DNA from 3 places in the Providencia sp. LY12 genome. Region 1 is predicted to be linked to each of the others. Evidence: predicted binding sites of a transcription regulator. Region 1 holds the regulator's gene; each other region holds the start of a gene.
The links. Region 1 encodes Fur, which represses iron uptake genes when iron is present. Its sites were predicted from a motif close to ATAATAATGAGAACNACTATCAA; they were not measured.

Region 1 (4,295 bases):
TTTTTGATGCATTAGCCAATGCAGCGAAAGATGATGTTGTCGTGGTGCGTTCTAGCCGTGTACCGACGGGCTATACAACGCGAAACGCAGAAGTGAATGATAATGAATATGGGTTTGTAGCATCTGAAAGATTGAATCCACAAAAATCTCGTGTATTACTGCAATTAGCATTAACACAAACGAAAGATCCGAAAAAAATCCAAGAGATGTTTGAACAATATTAATATTTAATAATAGGCGGCAGAGATGTCGCCTTTATTCTATTTTTATTACGTATAAGCCGTGTTCTTTTGGGGATGAGTTAATTTGTATAATCAAAATAACTCGACAATAAATACCTATAAATAAGGTAAATCAGTTATTATCGAGCAATTCTATATCATCTATTTAACAAATTTAATTATAAAGAACCCACGTCAGGTGTTTGAGCTTCTGGTTTTCCTTGTTTGGATTTTTCTTTAAATACGGCAACATTACCTTCTGATTTAACCGCAGATTTGACTTCTGCTAAACCAGAAAAAATTCCGCCTTTTTTGATGGATAAATTTGAATAGCGAATCGTGCCGTAGATTTCACCATTAGTATCAATACTAATGGTTTCTGAAATACATTCCCCTTCCACTTTACCGTTTACCCACAACTCATTGCTGGTGATATTGCCGGTAACTTGACCATTTTGCATGATTTTAACGGTATTATTTTTACCAGCAATGTTGCCAATGACTGTGCCATAGATATGAACCTGTTCATTGGAGGTAATATTGCCTTCAAATACAACATCTTTGGCGATGATAGTATTGGTTTTTTCTTCGCTGATCATTGGTGACGATACTTGCATTTTTTCCTCAGCAATTTGCTGCATGATTTCTTCTTTATTGATAGTGGGAGTGGGTTCTGGTTTGCTTTGTTTTTTATTGAACATGCGACTAACCTTTTTGTAATTGAAGTATAAAACTAAACAAATGATCGAAGATATAAAGGCAACGGATGCCACGATGGTATATCTAAAAAACCACGCTATCAAAGTAAGAAACCAGAAGAAAAAACTTATGTTCAAAAACAGATATGTTTTCTTCATTCCTTAATCTCTTACACACAAATTTGATAATTAGTATAAATTAAAATAGCACATAACAAATTAAAGAATAGAGGATGATTTTGGTTTTATCTGAAGAAATAAAGCTATGTATTTTTAAAAAATAGTCGCTAATTTTCAGCTAAAGAGCAGAAATAGGGAAATGTTAAGTATGTTCAAATAAAAATACCCACTAATAAACATTAAGTGGGTATAATTAACATTAAATGATTCATTAAATAAAGCGCGCTTTTAGTTATTCGCGCCTGATTAAGTCATTATTTAGCTTCGTGCGCAGCACTATTTTCACGACAATCGCCTTCAGCACAGTGACCGTACAAATATAAACTGTGGTTAGAGAGTTTGATACCGTGACGAGCAGCGATGTCATGCTGACGCTTTTCAATTGATTCGTCAGTGAATTCGATAACCTTGCCACAATCTAAACAGATCAAGTGGTCATGGTGGTGTTGCTGAGTTAATTCAAATACGGATTTTCCACCTTCGAAATTGTGACGAGTCACAATACCAGCATCATCAAATTGGTTTAATACGCGGTAAACAGTGGCTAACCCGATTTCTTCACCAATATCAATCAGCTTTTTGTAGAGATCTTCCGCACTGACGTGATGGCACTCAGGCTCCTGAAGTACTTCCAAAATCTTTAATCTTGGAAGAGTGACTTTGAGTCCTGCATTTTTCAATGCTTTATTATTGTCTGTCATGCGGGCTTGTCCTGTATTTTAAATCATAAATTTAACAATAATGAGACGTTTTTAACAAAAATCCAGTTGTCTTCTAAACTGATTTACAATTATAGGCATGGAAAATAAAAATAGAAACCATGCATTGTCTCATTATTTTGATTCGTTCTTAAAAGCGAGTTCATTAGATAGAGGGATTAATCCATCATATCGAATGGCTCCCGCTTTTAATTGACAATCTATGTCATTATTAGCCAAGGATTTCAGCCAGAGACATCTCTTCAGAGATTTGTTTAACCCAAGCGTCAACACGCTCTTCGGTCAGTTCTGGTTGACGATCTTCATCGATAGCAAGACCGATAAAGTGGTTATCGTCCGCCATACCTTTAGAAACTTCAAAGTGGTAGCCTTCAGTTGGCCAATGACCGACGATCACTGCACCACGCGGCTCAATGATGTCACGGATAGTTCCCATCGCATCACAGAAATATTCTGCGTAGTCTTCTTGGTCTCCACAACCAAACAGTGCGACAAGCTTGCCGTCAAAATCAATTTCTTCCAATGTTGGGAAGAAATCATCCCAATCACACTGAGCTTCACCGTAGTACCACGTAGGGATGCCAAGAAGTAGGATATCAAACGCTTCGATATCTTCTTTGCTGCATTTAGCAATATCGTGAACTTCTGCAACATCTTTGCCTAATCTTTCTTGGATCATTTTGGCAATATTTTCTGTGTTACCTGTGTCACTTCCGAAGAAAATGCCTATAACTGCCATAAAGTGATTAACCTCTTGTTTTTCTAGTAGAGAGTATAAATTACCGATTCTGCTAGAACTAAAAATAGAACGAAAATAGGTAAAATTTTGCGCCTTATTTTGGCGAAAAAAACAGTGTTAGTCTGTCAAATTTGTGTGATTTACCCAGATACGGCTAGTGATCAATTGTCTCACTAACCTGCTCAAGTTGAGCCATCAAAATTTCTTCAATTAGCTCACTTCGGCTTATGTTTTTCTCTTCAGCTAATTGGTTTAAGACCGCGACAGCGTCTTCATTTAATTTCAGCTCAACTCGACGTAGCCCTTTGACTTTGTCCCGTTTTAGCTGATTTCGTTTATTGATTCGTAATTGTTCATCCCGCGACAACGGGCTAGTTTTTGGTCGCCCAGGCCTGCGTTCTTCTGCGAACAAATCCAGTGTGGTGCGGTCAGTTTGTTCTTTTGCCATATCTACTATTGCTAACGGAAGGGGTGTGCCAGTAATTCAGCGGGCAATGATACCCTAGCTGAACCCCTAGTACCATAGGTGCATACCCCGCTAATTCATTTAATAGATTAAAAAAAAAGCACTTTTAAGAAAAAAGCATCACCCAAAGAGTAAGTGATGCTTTTTTATTCAGGTTAACGCGTCTGTTGTTGCCATAAATTGGCATAAAGGCCATTCAGTTTTAGAAGGTTCTGATGAGTTTCCGCTTCGGCGACCTCACCATTTCGTATCACGTAAATTTTATCGGCGTTCATAATGGTATTGAGACGATGCGCAATGCTAATCACAGTTCTGCCTTGCGTGATTAACGGCATGCTTTTCATGATGGCGGATTCTGATTCATAATCCAGCGCAGAAGTGGCCTCATCGAGAATTAAAATATCAGGTTCAGTAATTAAAGCCCGAGCAAGCGCAATACGCTGACGTTGACCACCAGAGAGATTTAATCCTTTTTCAGATAAATGATAATTAAAGTTTTCAGGCAGAGACATAATAAACTCATAGGCTCCCGCCAGTTTTGCTGCATGGATTAATTGCTGTTCGCTCGCTTGTGGGTAACTTAATCGGATATTTTCTGCAATTGTTCCTACAAAAAGGGTGCTTTCTTGAAGGACGACACTCATTCGGCGGCGTAGCGCCACAGTATCTGTCACCGCTAAATCCATTCCATCCACAATAACTTGCCCATGTTGAGGGATATATAGCCGTTGTAACAATTTGGTGAGGGTACTTTTTCCTGAACCAGATGGCCCTGTGATACCAATAAATTCTCCGGCTTTGATGGATAAAGTCAGGTTACTTAGCACTTCAGGGGTTTCTGGTTGATAGCGAAAGCGGATATTTTGAAACTCAATTTCCCCTTGAATGGTGCTTGAGCTAGCAATGCCTTGGCGTTCATTTTCTATAGGTTTATCAAGAATGTCGCCAACGCGACGTAGAGATATGATGGTATGTTGGAAGTCTTGCCAAATTTGAGCAAAGCGTAGAATAGGCTGAGTAACGTGGGCGCTTAACATATTAAAAGCAACAAGTTCACCGGGGCTGATGTTTCCCGCTAATACTTCATTTACGCCGATCCACAATAAAACAGCGGTGGTTATTTTGCTCACTAATGTCATCAATTGGGTCGCGACCACGCTACGCATGGACACTTTGAAACCTTGTATCAACTGTTGACTGAGTAATTTTTGCCAGCGCTTAAAAAAGTATTTTTCAGTTGCCGTCGTTTTTACGGTTTCGATTCCAGTTATT
Region 2 (4,295 bases), 1.2 Mb from region 1:
TTTACCCGCACACAGGCCAAGCTGCCAAAGCGGCTGCTATCGTTGCCGCATTATGCCAGAAATACCACGTTGAGCTGGTCGCGATTGGTAACGGAACTGCATCACGAGAAACCGAACGCTTCTTTGCTGAAGTACAAAAACAGTTCCCTGACGTCACAGCGCAAAAAGTCATTGTCAGTGAAGCTGGCGCCTCTGTTTATTCCGCTTCTGAGCTGGCAGCATTAGAATTCCCTGATTTAGACGTATCTCTGCGTGGCGCGGTTTCTATTGCTCGTCGCTTACAAGACCCGCTGGCTGAACTGGTAAAAATCGACCCGAAATCTATTGGTGTCGGCCAATATCAGCATGATGTCAGCCAAACTCAGTTAGCCCGTAAGTTAGATGCAGTCGTTGAAGACTGCGTAAACTCCGTCGGCGTCGATTTAAATACCGCTTCCGTGGCACTACTTACCCGTGTTGCTGGCTTGAGCAAAATGATCGCGCAAAATGTTGTTGATTGGCGTGATGCTAACGGTCAATTCAATGACAGAAAACAGTTACTCAAGGTCGCTCGCTTAGGTCCGAAAGCCTTTGAACAGTGTGCGGGTTTCTTGCGTATCACCAATGGGGATAACCCATTGGATGCCTCAACGGTTCACCCGGAAGCCTACCCAATCGTTGAAAAAATCCTTGAAGCTGTACGTCAGCCACTCAAAGAGATCATGGGCAATTCACAGGTATTAAATGGCTTAAGCCCACGTGAATTTACCACCGAACAGTTTGGGGTTCCTACCGTCACAGACATCATCAAAGAGCTGGAAAAACCGGGTCGTGACCCACGCCCTGAGTTTAAAACGGCAACCTTTGCTGACGGCGTCGAAACGATGAATGACTTAACACCGGGAATGATCTTAGAAGGTGCAGTGACTAACGTCACTAATTTCGGGGCATTTGTGGATATTGGTGTTCATCAAGATGGTCTAGTACATATTTCTTCCCTTTCAAACAGCTATGTTGAAGATCCTCACAAAGTCGTCAAAACGGGTGACATTGTGAAAGTCAAAGTGCTGGATGTGGATATTGCTCGTAAGCGTATTGCGCTCACTATGCGCTTAGATGAACAAGCGGGTGAAGGTAGCAGCGCACCTCGCAGTGCGGCTCCAGCGCAAGATAGAAATACCCGCAAAGCCCCTGCTTCACGAGGGAATGCGCGAGGAAATTCATCATCTAGCTCTGCGTCTAGCAACAGTGCGATGAGTGATGCACTGGCCGCTGCTTTTGGTAAAAAGCGCTAAGATATGATGCCCTTGCTGTTTTATCGGTAAGGGCATTTATTAAAATGTATTTAATCATTTCTCCGTACTTAATTTAAACATATTCCATTTTTCTTATAGAAATAAATTAAATAACTAATTCAATTTATTATCTGCATTTTGTCTTATTTAATTATATTAATTAACAATACTAACATCTGCCTTTTCGTTTTAAAAAACTCCGCCAACTAAATCCCTTTTTGATCCACATCATTTAATATTGCCCGAAAAAGAGGCTAAATATAATCATGGTAGATGATTATGATTCTCATTGTTAATTAGATTTAATTTTATCTTCCATTCTATTTCTTTTAAAGATAACCACTTTTATAATAATAATTATCAATATTATTCTTAATAACACTCTCTGTAATTTAACATCGCAGTTTTCATGTTAAATCAACAGAATAAACCGTAATTGGAAGGTACTATGTCCATACTTCCTCAATGCAGTTATAAAATACTTGGCTTTTCACCAGAGATAAGTCCGGCCTATCGCCAAAAATTACTTTCCCTCGGTCTGCTTCCAGGCTCAGTGTTCAAAGTTGTGCGCGTAGCGCCGTTTGGTGATCCCGTGCAAATTGAAACTCATCGCGTCAGCTTAGTATTACGCAAAAAAGATTTAGCTCTGATTAACTTAGATGAAGCTCAAGCGAACTAATTATTTTTGGATTAATTCCAATAAAGATTTTCATTTTCACGACTGGCATACACTATGAAACCATTAACTATCGGCCTTATTGGCAACCCTAACGCAGGTAAAACAACCTTGTTTAACCAGTTAACAGGGTCACGTCAGCGCGTCGGTAACTGGGCAGGAGTGACCGTCGAACGTAAAGTTGGACGCTTCCACACACCTGAACACAAGATTGAACTCGTTGATTTACCAGGTACTTATTCCCTTACAACTATCTCAGAGCAAACCTCCCTCGATGAGCAAATCGCCTGCTACTTTATTTTAAGTGGCGAAGCCGACATGTTGATCAACGTGGTGGATGCCTCAAACCTCGAGCGCAATTTATATCTGACATTACAGCTTGTTGAACTAGGTGTTCCCTGCATCGTCGCACTGAACATGCTGGATATTGCCAAAAGCCAACATATCGATATTGATGTTAAACAGCTCGAAAAACAGCTCGGTTGCCCTGTTATCCCAATGGTCTCTACCCGTGCAACTGGCCTTGAACAGCTCAAACAAGCGATTGATAGCCATCCTCAAAATAGCCAACAAGCCCTAGTGCAATATCCGCCACAACTGTTACAAACAGTGGATATGCTTTCAGAGCAAATTTCTGCTCAGCAATTTAGTCAGCAGCAGCGCCGTTGGTTAGCTCTCCAGATTTTAGAAGGCGATATTTATAGCCGCCAACGAGCTGATATCTCTGAGCAAGTATTTGCTGAAACTCGCCTTAGACTTAAAGATACCTTGCAAGAAGAACCCGAGTTGCTCATTGCGGACGCTCGCTATCAATCCATTGCCTCAATTTGTGACGCCGCGATTAATAACAGTGCCGCTGAGCCGAATAAACTCACTCAAGCGCTGGATAAATTTATCTTGAACCGCTGGCTTGGCGTGCCAATTTTCTTGTTCGTGATGTATCTAATGTTCGTCCTTGCGATCAATATCGGTGGTGCTTTACAACCGTTCTTTGAAGGTGCCTCTGAAGCTATCTTTATTCATGGTATTCAATGGATTGGAGCAACAGCAAACTTCCCTGATTGGTTGACCGTTTTCCTTGCTCAAGGTGTTGGCGGTGGTATCAATACCGTTCTGCCTCTGGTGCCACAAATCGGCATGATGTATCTGTTTTTATCTATCTTGGAAGACTCAGGCTATATGGCTCGAGCGGCTTTCGTTATGGACAGACTGATGCAAGCTCTTGGTTTACCGGGTAAATCTTTTGTTCCATTAATTGTTGGCTTCGGTTGTAACGTACCTTCTATCATGGGAGCAAGAACCTTAGATGCACCTCGTGAACGCTTGATCACTGTGCTTATGGCACCGTTTATGTCCTGCGGTGCTCGCTTAGCTATCTTCGCAGTATTTGCAGCGGCATTCTTTGGTAAAAACGGCGCAAGCGTCGTGTTCTCCCTCTACATTCTCGGTATTGTCGTGGCAATCCTAACAGGCCTGCTACTGAAACATACCCTGATGCGCGGTGAAGCGTCCCCGTTTGTGATGGAACTGCCGGTATACCATGTACCTCATGCAAAAACATTGCTTATCCAAACTTGGCAACGTTTAAAAGGCTTCGTGATCCGTGCGGGTAAAGTCATTGTGGTAGCAAGTATTTTTATCGGTGCACTAAACAGCTTTTCGTTATCCGGCAAGCCTGTGGACAACATCAATGACTCTGCGCTGGCCTCCGTCAGTAAAGTGATCACCCCAGTATTACAGCCTATCGGCGTGCACAATGATAACTGGCAAGCGACAGTTGGTTTGATCACTGGTGCAATGGCTAAAGAAGTGGTGGTTGGGACTTTAAATACCCTGTACACCGCCGAAGCAATTACCAGCGAACCTTTCGATGCCGAATCGTTTGACCTGCTCGATGAGTTAGGTGCAGCAGTCACGGATACATGGGATAGCTTAAAAGAGACATTCTCCATCAGTGCATTATCCAACCCAATCGAAGCAAGTATGGGTGATGCCGAAATGGCAACAGGCTCCATGGGTACCATGGCAGCGAAATTTGGTTCAGATATCGCCGCTTATAGCTACCTAATCTTTGTGCTGCTGTATGTGCCTTGTGTGTCAGTCATGGGAGCAATCGCCCGTGAAACCAACAAAAGCTGGATGACATTCTCTATTCTGTGGGGATTAAACGTGGCTTATAGCCTCGCCGCGCTGTTCTATCAAACAGCCACATTTAGCGAACATCCACAAAACAGCTTGATCACCATTGGCGCTGTGCTGCTGTTTAATATTGTCCTCATCACCGCTCTACGCCGCGTGCGCAGCCGCGTGACGTTTAATATTAAATCCAAAACAGCGCAACAGTG
Region 3 (4,295 bases), 390 kb from region 1:
ATAGAAGAGACATAGTCTCTATCAAATGCATTCTTCAGGGTCAGGGTGGTATTTAGCCCTTTGACAAATTGGTCGGCTTTGTAGTTTACGTAAAAATCATGAACGCCATAACCTGCATATTGAATCACTTCACGGTGTTTGCGATCTAACCCGTTCTCTGTATTTTGGTTCGATGATTGATATTGTGAGTTCCCCATGAATTTAGTTTTTGCGGTAAATTCACCAAACCAACCCACGTTGACGCCACTGTTTGCAATTGGTGCATTGAAACGCATTATCAGTGTTTCAGGGCGAATGGACGATAGGGAATAATGCGTATCATCTTCTCGTCCGTCAGTGATATTGTGGTTGATATTGACGTCAAACCACTCATTTGAATATCGAATATGGCTATCAAACCCGGATATCGTTGCAGATGGAATATTCTCCAAGAATATTTGCGATGGGAACCAGTTTCCACTGACCTTCTTAAAATTACCGCCGGTCACGATGTGATTTTTTGACTTTGTATGGAAATAAGTTGAGCCAATTTGCAGTTCATCGCCCTGCAAAACAAAATTATCAAAACTGAAAACAAATCCAGCCTCAACCGTTTTATTTGTCTCTGGTTTTAAATCGGGAGATGGGCGGAAATCAGAGACAAGACCGAGTATGGGAACAGTAAAATGGTTGGAGTTATTGTAGAGTTCAGAGAGACGTGGGGCACGATAACTTTCGGCATAGGATGAATGTAACTTGACCCAACTCGTTGGTGTGACGGTAGCGGCAAAACGTGATGACCAATTGTTGTGCTGCTGTTTGCCAACATTTTCACGCGCAGTTTTGTAATGGGTAAAACGGGTTCCCGCAGACAAAGTCACAGGTATACTTTTTAGGCTTACATCATTGATTAACCACGCAGAAGCATTCGAAATCTCAGCTGGAGGGTAGCTTATAGCGTATTCATTAGACACTTGATGTTGCTGAACATAATCAACTCCGCTTTGAACGTGATGGCTTAAACGTGGCGTATGTATGGAGAAGTCATTAGAAAACTGACTTCCATAGGTGTATTGATTACGTGTTTCGGTATCATAACTGTATGACGTAAAAATGTTTGATTTTTTCTGTAAATCTAATTGTGAAAGATGAAGGTTGGTGTAGTAAATCGACCAATTTGCCTGCCAATTCAATGGATTATCAGGTGTGAAATTTTGGTCAATGATAATGTCTTTTTGTATGGTTTCCCTCTGATGCGGGGAGTTTTTAAATTTAGGTTGACGGGTGTCAATGACCTCGGGTTGCTTCAAGTCAATGGCATCATTGCGGTATTCTTTGTACTGCAAACCAATAGAATAGGCCGGAAGCGCATACCACGTTGTTTTGAGTAACCAGTTATGCACGGATTCATGATGGTCATACTTATTAGAGACAGGAGAGCTAGTGAGCTGTTTTTTCCGTTGAGTGTAACTGATGACGCCATCTAGTGGACCTAAATGCCCTAAAAGCGTGGCTCCCGCATGATAGCTGTGGTCGTTACGATTCATTCCGCTGAATAAACGACCACCAAATTTTTGGTCAGGCTCAAGAATATCCGATGGCGTTAACGTTTTGATGGAAATAGCTCCAGCCAGTGCGCCGCTTCCATGTTGTACAGAAGATGCGCCTTTATGAATATAAGCTTTACTGATCAATGATGGATCAATGAAGGTGGCATCAAATAAGCCTGAATAAAAATCTTGGGGAACATTATCCACCATAATTTTTACGCCACGTGAATCGTAGCCTCGCATCTGCACTGACTGCCCATAGGTACTACCTGCTCCAGTCACAAAAATACCCGCTTGACCCTTTAATAAATCGAGAGCAGATGAGGCAGTTTGTTGTTCTGGTGCTGTAGTATCAATGACCTCAAATTGTTCGGCAACAGCAAATTTTTCGTTATTTAGAGGGGTAGAGGTTACGTGGATCACGTCGTTAGCGGCTAAGGTCATGGTACTGAACCCAGTCATAGCAAGGGCGACGGTTAATGTTGATAAAGAAAATGCTTTGCTGTGTGAAGCATCTAAAGTTGATGCTGATCTCAATGTAAACGCCATTAGGAAATCCTTTCCTGAGTAATATGATTCTGGCTACCGAGATAATAAAAAATTATCTTGGGTGGCTTATAGTTAAAAACGAGAATCATTATCGTTAATAAAATGGCTGTATCAAGTATTTTTTAGTTAATAATGCCGCTTTATTTAAAATAATGGGTTAATTATTTCATTGAATGAATATGTTTGTGGTGAGTGATTTGGGCGGGGAATGAAAATAAGCGCTTTAGATTGAAAATAAGCCAAAGCGCAGGGGGCATTTTTGGATGAAAAAGGTTATTTAAAGCGGAAGTTAACTGCGTCAGCCAGTATTTCAATCAATTGTTCAGTGTCTTCCCAGCCTAAACATGGATCGGTAATCGATTGACCATAAACTAGAGGTTGGTCTGCACAGATTTTTTGATTGCCTTCTTTTAAGAAGCTTTCTGCCATTACACCACTAATTGCTGTGGAGCCTTGCTTAATTTGTTGAGCAATATCTTGCGCCACATCTAATTGGCGACGATGAATTTTCTGGCAGTTACCATGGCTGAAGTCCACCACTAAATGCTCAGCTAAACCAAATTCATTTAATTTTTCACAAGCTTGTGAAATGTACTGCGCTTCATAGTTAGGCTTCTTGCCACCACGCATAATGATATGCCCATGAGGGTTACCACTGGTTTGGTAGATTGTCATCTGCCCGCTCTTATCTGGTGATAAAAACATATGCTGCGCTTTGGCGGCACGAATAGCATCAATAGCGATATTGATATTACCATCGGTACCATTTTTAAAACCAACAGGGCAGGAGAGCGCTGATGCCATTTCACGATGGATCTGGCTTTCGGTGGTACGAGCGCCAATCGCTCCCCAGCTAATTAAGTCAGCAATATATTGTCCTGTCACCATGTCGAGGAATTCAGTAGCGGTTGCTAATCCTAATTGATTAACTTCAATCAAAAGCTTGCGCGCTAAACGAATGCCGGTGTTCACTTGGCATGAATTATCAAGATGCGGGTCAGAAATTAAGCCTTTCCAGCCCACAACGGTACGCGGTTTTTCAAAATAGGTGCGCATGACAATTTCTAAGCGATCTTGATATTTTTGACGTAACGTATTTAGCTTATTAGCGTATTCAATTGCGGCATCAATGTCATGAATAGAGCAAGGACCTACAATCACCAGCAAACGCGGGTCTTCACCGGATAGGATCTTTTCAATTCGTTTGCGTGACGCTGTCACGTTATCGGCGATTGCTTGGGATATCGGAAATTCCTCAGCGAGTGTTTGTGGCGTAATTAAACTGTCCACTCGCTGAGTTCGTAACTCATCTGTTTTATGCATTTTGTTTCTCAAAACTTTTACTCGGCTGGGCCATTTCGTACAGCCGTATTAGTGACTAAGGTCACAATAAACGAAACTGGCTCAAATTCAAACCACCAACTTGGGTTGAATGAATAATTTTTTATATTTTATTTTGCTAAAAAATACGACGCTGTAATCCCATCGTATCAATCACTTTGGCTGAAATTTCTTCAACAGAGTAGTTGGTAGTATTTAAGTAATTGATTTTATTCTGCCTAAATAAAGCTTCTACTTCAGCAATTTCAATACGACACTGGCGAAGCGAGGCATAACGGCTGTTTTCTCTGCGTTCTTCACGAATTGCGGCAAGACGTTCAGGACTGATAGTTAAACCAAAAAGTTTATGGGTATAGGGACGTAATGCGGCAGGCAGCTGTAAATTGTCCATATCATCGGCAGTGAATGGGTAGTTGGCAGCTTGTATGCCAAATTGCATTGCTAAATATAAGCTTGTTGGTGTTTTACCGCAGCGAGAGACACCGATTAAGATTACTTGCGCTTGTTCAAGGTTACGTAATGAAATGCCATCATCGTGAGCGAGGGTATATTCAATTGCTGCAATACGGGCATCATACTGATTCATATTCTGCATGGATAACCCGTGAGTACGATTGAGTTTTGGCTCCGGTTCTAATCCGACTTCTCGCTGTATTGGGGCGACCAAACTTTGTACGATATCCTGACAAAAGCCCGCGCTTTGAGTGATGATTTCTTTGACTTCTGGGGAAATTATTGAATAAAACACCAGCGGCCGAAGGTCTGTTTCAGCATAGATAGTGTCAATTTTTTGTTTAATTTCAAGCGCTCGTGCTTGTGTAGTAACGAACGGTAAGGTGTAAGAAATAAAGGATAATGGGAATTGAGATAAGACGG

Region 2: feoA (ferrous iron transporter A) is a predicted target of Fur. The motif match lies at 1,622-1,644, and genes of this name have one in related genera.
Region 3: ACY3ZI_RS08965 (TonB-dependent receptor domain-containing protein) is a predicted target of Fur. The motif match lies at 2,151-2,173, and genes of this name have one in related genera.

Annotation. Positions count from the first base shown of each region.
Region 1 covers NZ_CM172594.1:1,497,277-1,501,571, forward strand. Annotated here, with positions in the region: gene ansB (L-asparaginase 2) at 1-224, shown strand, start outside; gene ACY3ZI_RS06900 (bactofilin family protein) at 401-922, opposite strand; gene fur (ferric iron uptake transcriptional regulator) at 1,354-1,800, opposite strand; gene fldA (flavodoxin FldA) at 2,030-2,557, opposite strand; gene ybfE (LexA regulated protein) at 2,712-3,005, opposite strand; gene ACY3ZI_RS06920 (type I secretion system permease/ATPase) at 3,179-4,295, opposite strand, start outside.
Region 2 covers NZ_CM172594.1:276,795-281,089, reverse strand. Annotated here, with positions in the region: gene ACY3ZI_RS01225 (Tex family protein) at 1-1,274, shown strand, start outside; gene feoA (ferrous iron transporter A) at 1,723-1,953, shown strand; gene feoB (Fe(2+) transporter permease subunit FeoB) at 2,008-4,295, shown strand, end outside.
Region 3 covers NZ_CM172594.1:1,891,500-1,895,794, forward strand. Annotated here, with positions in the region: gene ACY3ZI_RS08965 (TonB-dependent receptor domain-containing protein) at 1-2,078, opposite strand, end outside; gene ACY3ZI_RS08970 (3-deoxy-7-phosphoheptulonate synthase) at 2,352-3,401, opposite strand; gene ppsR (posphoenolpyruvate synthetase regulatory kinase/phosphorylase PpsR) at 3,538-4,295, opposite strand, start outside.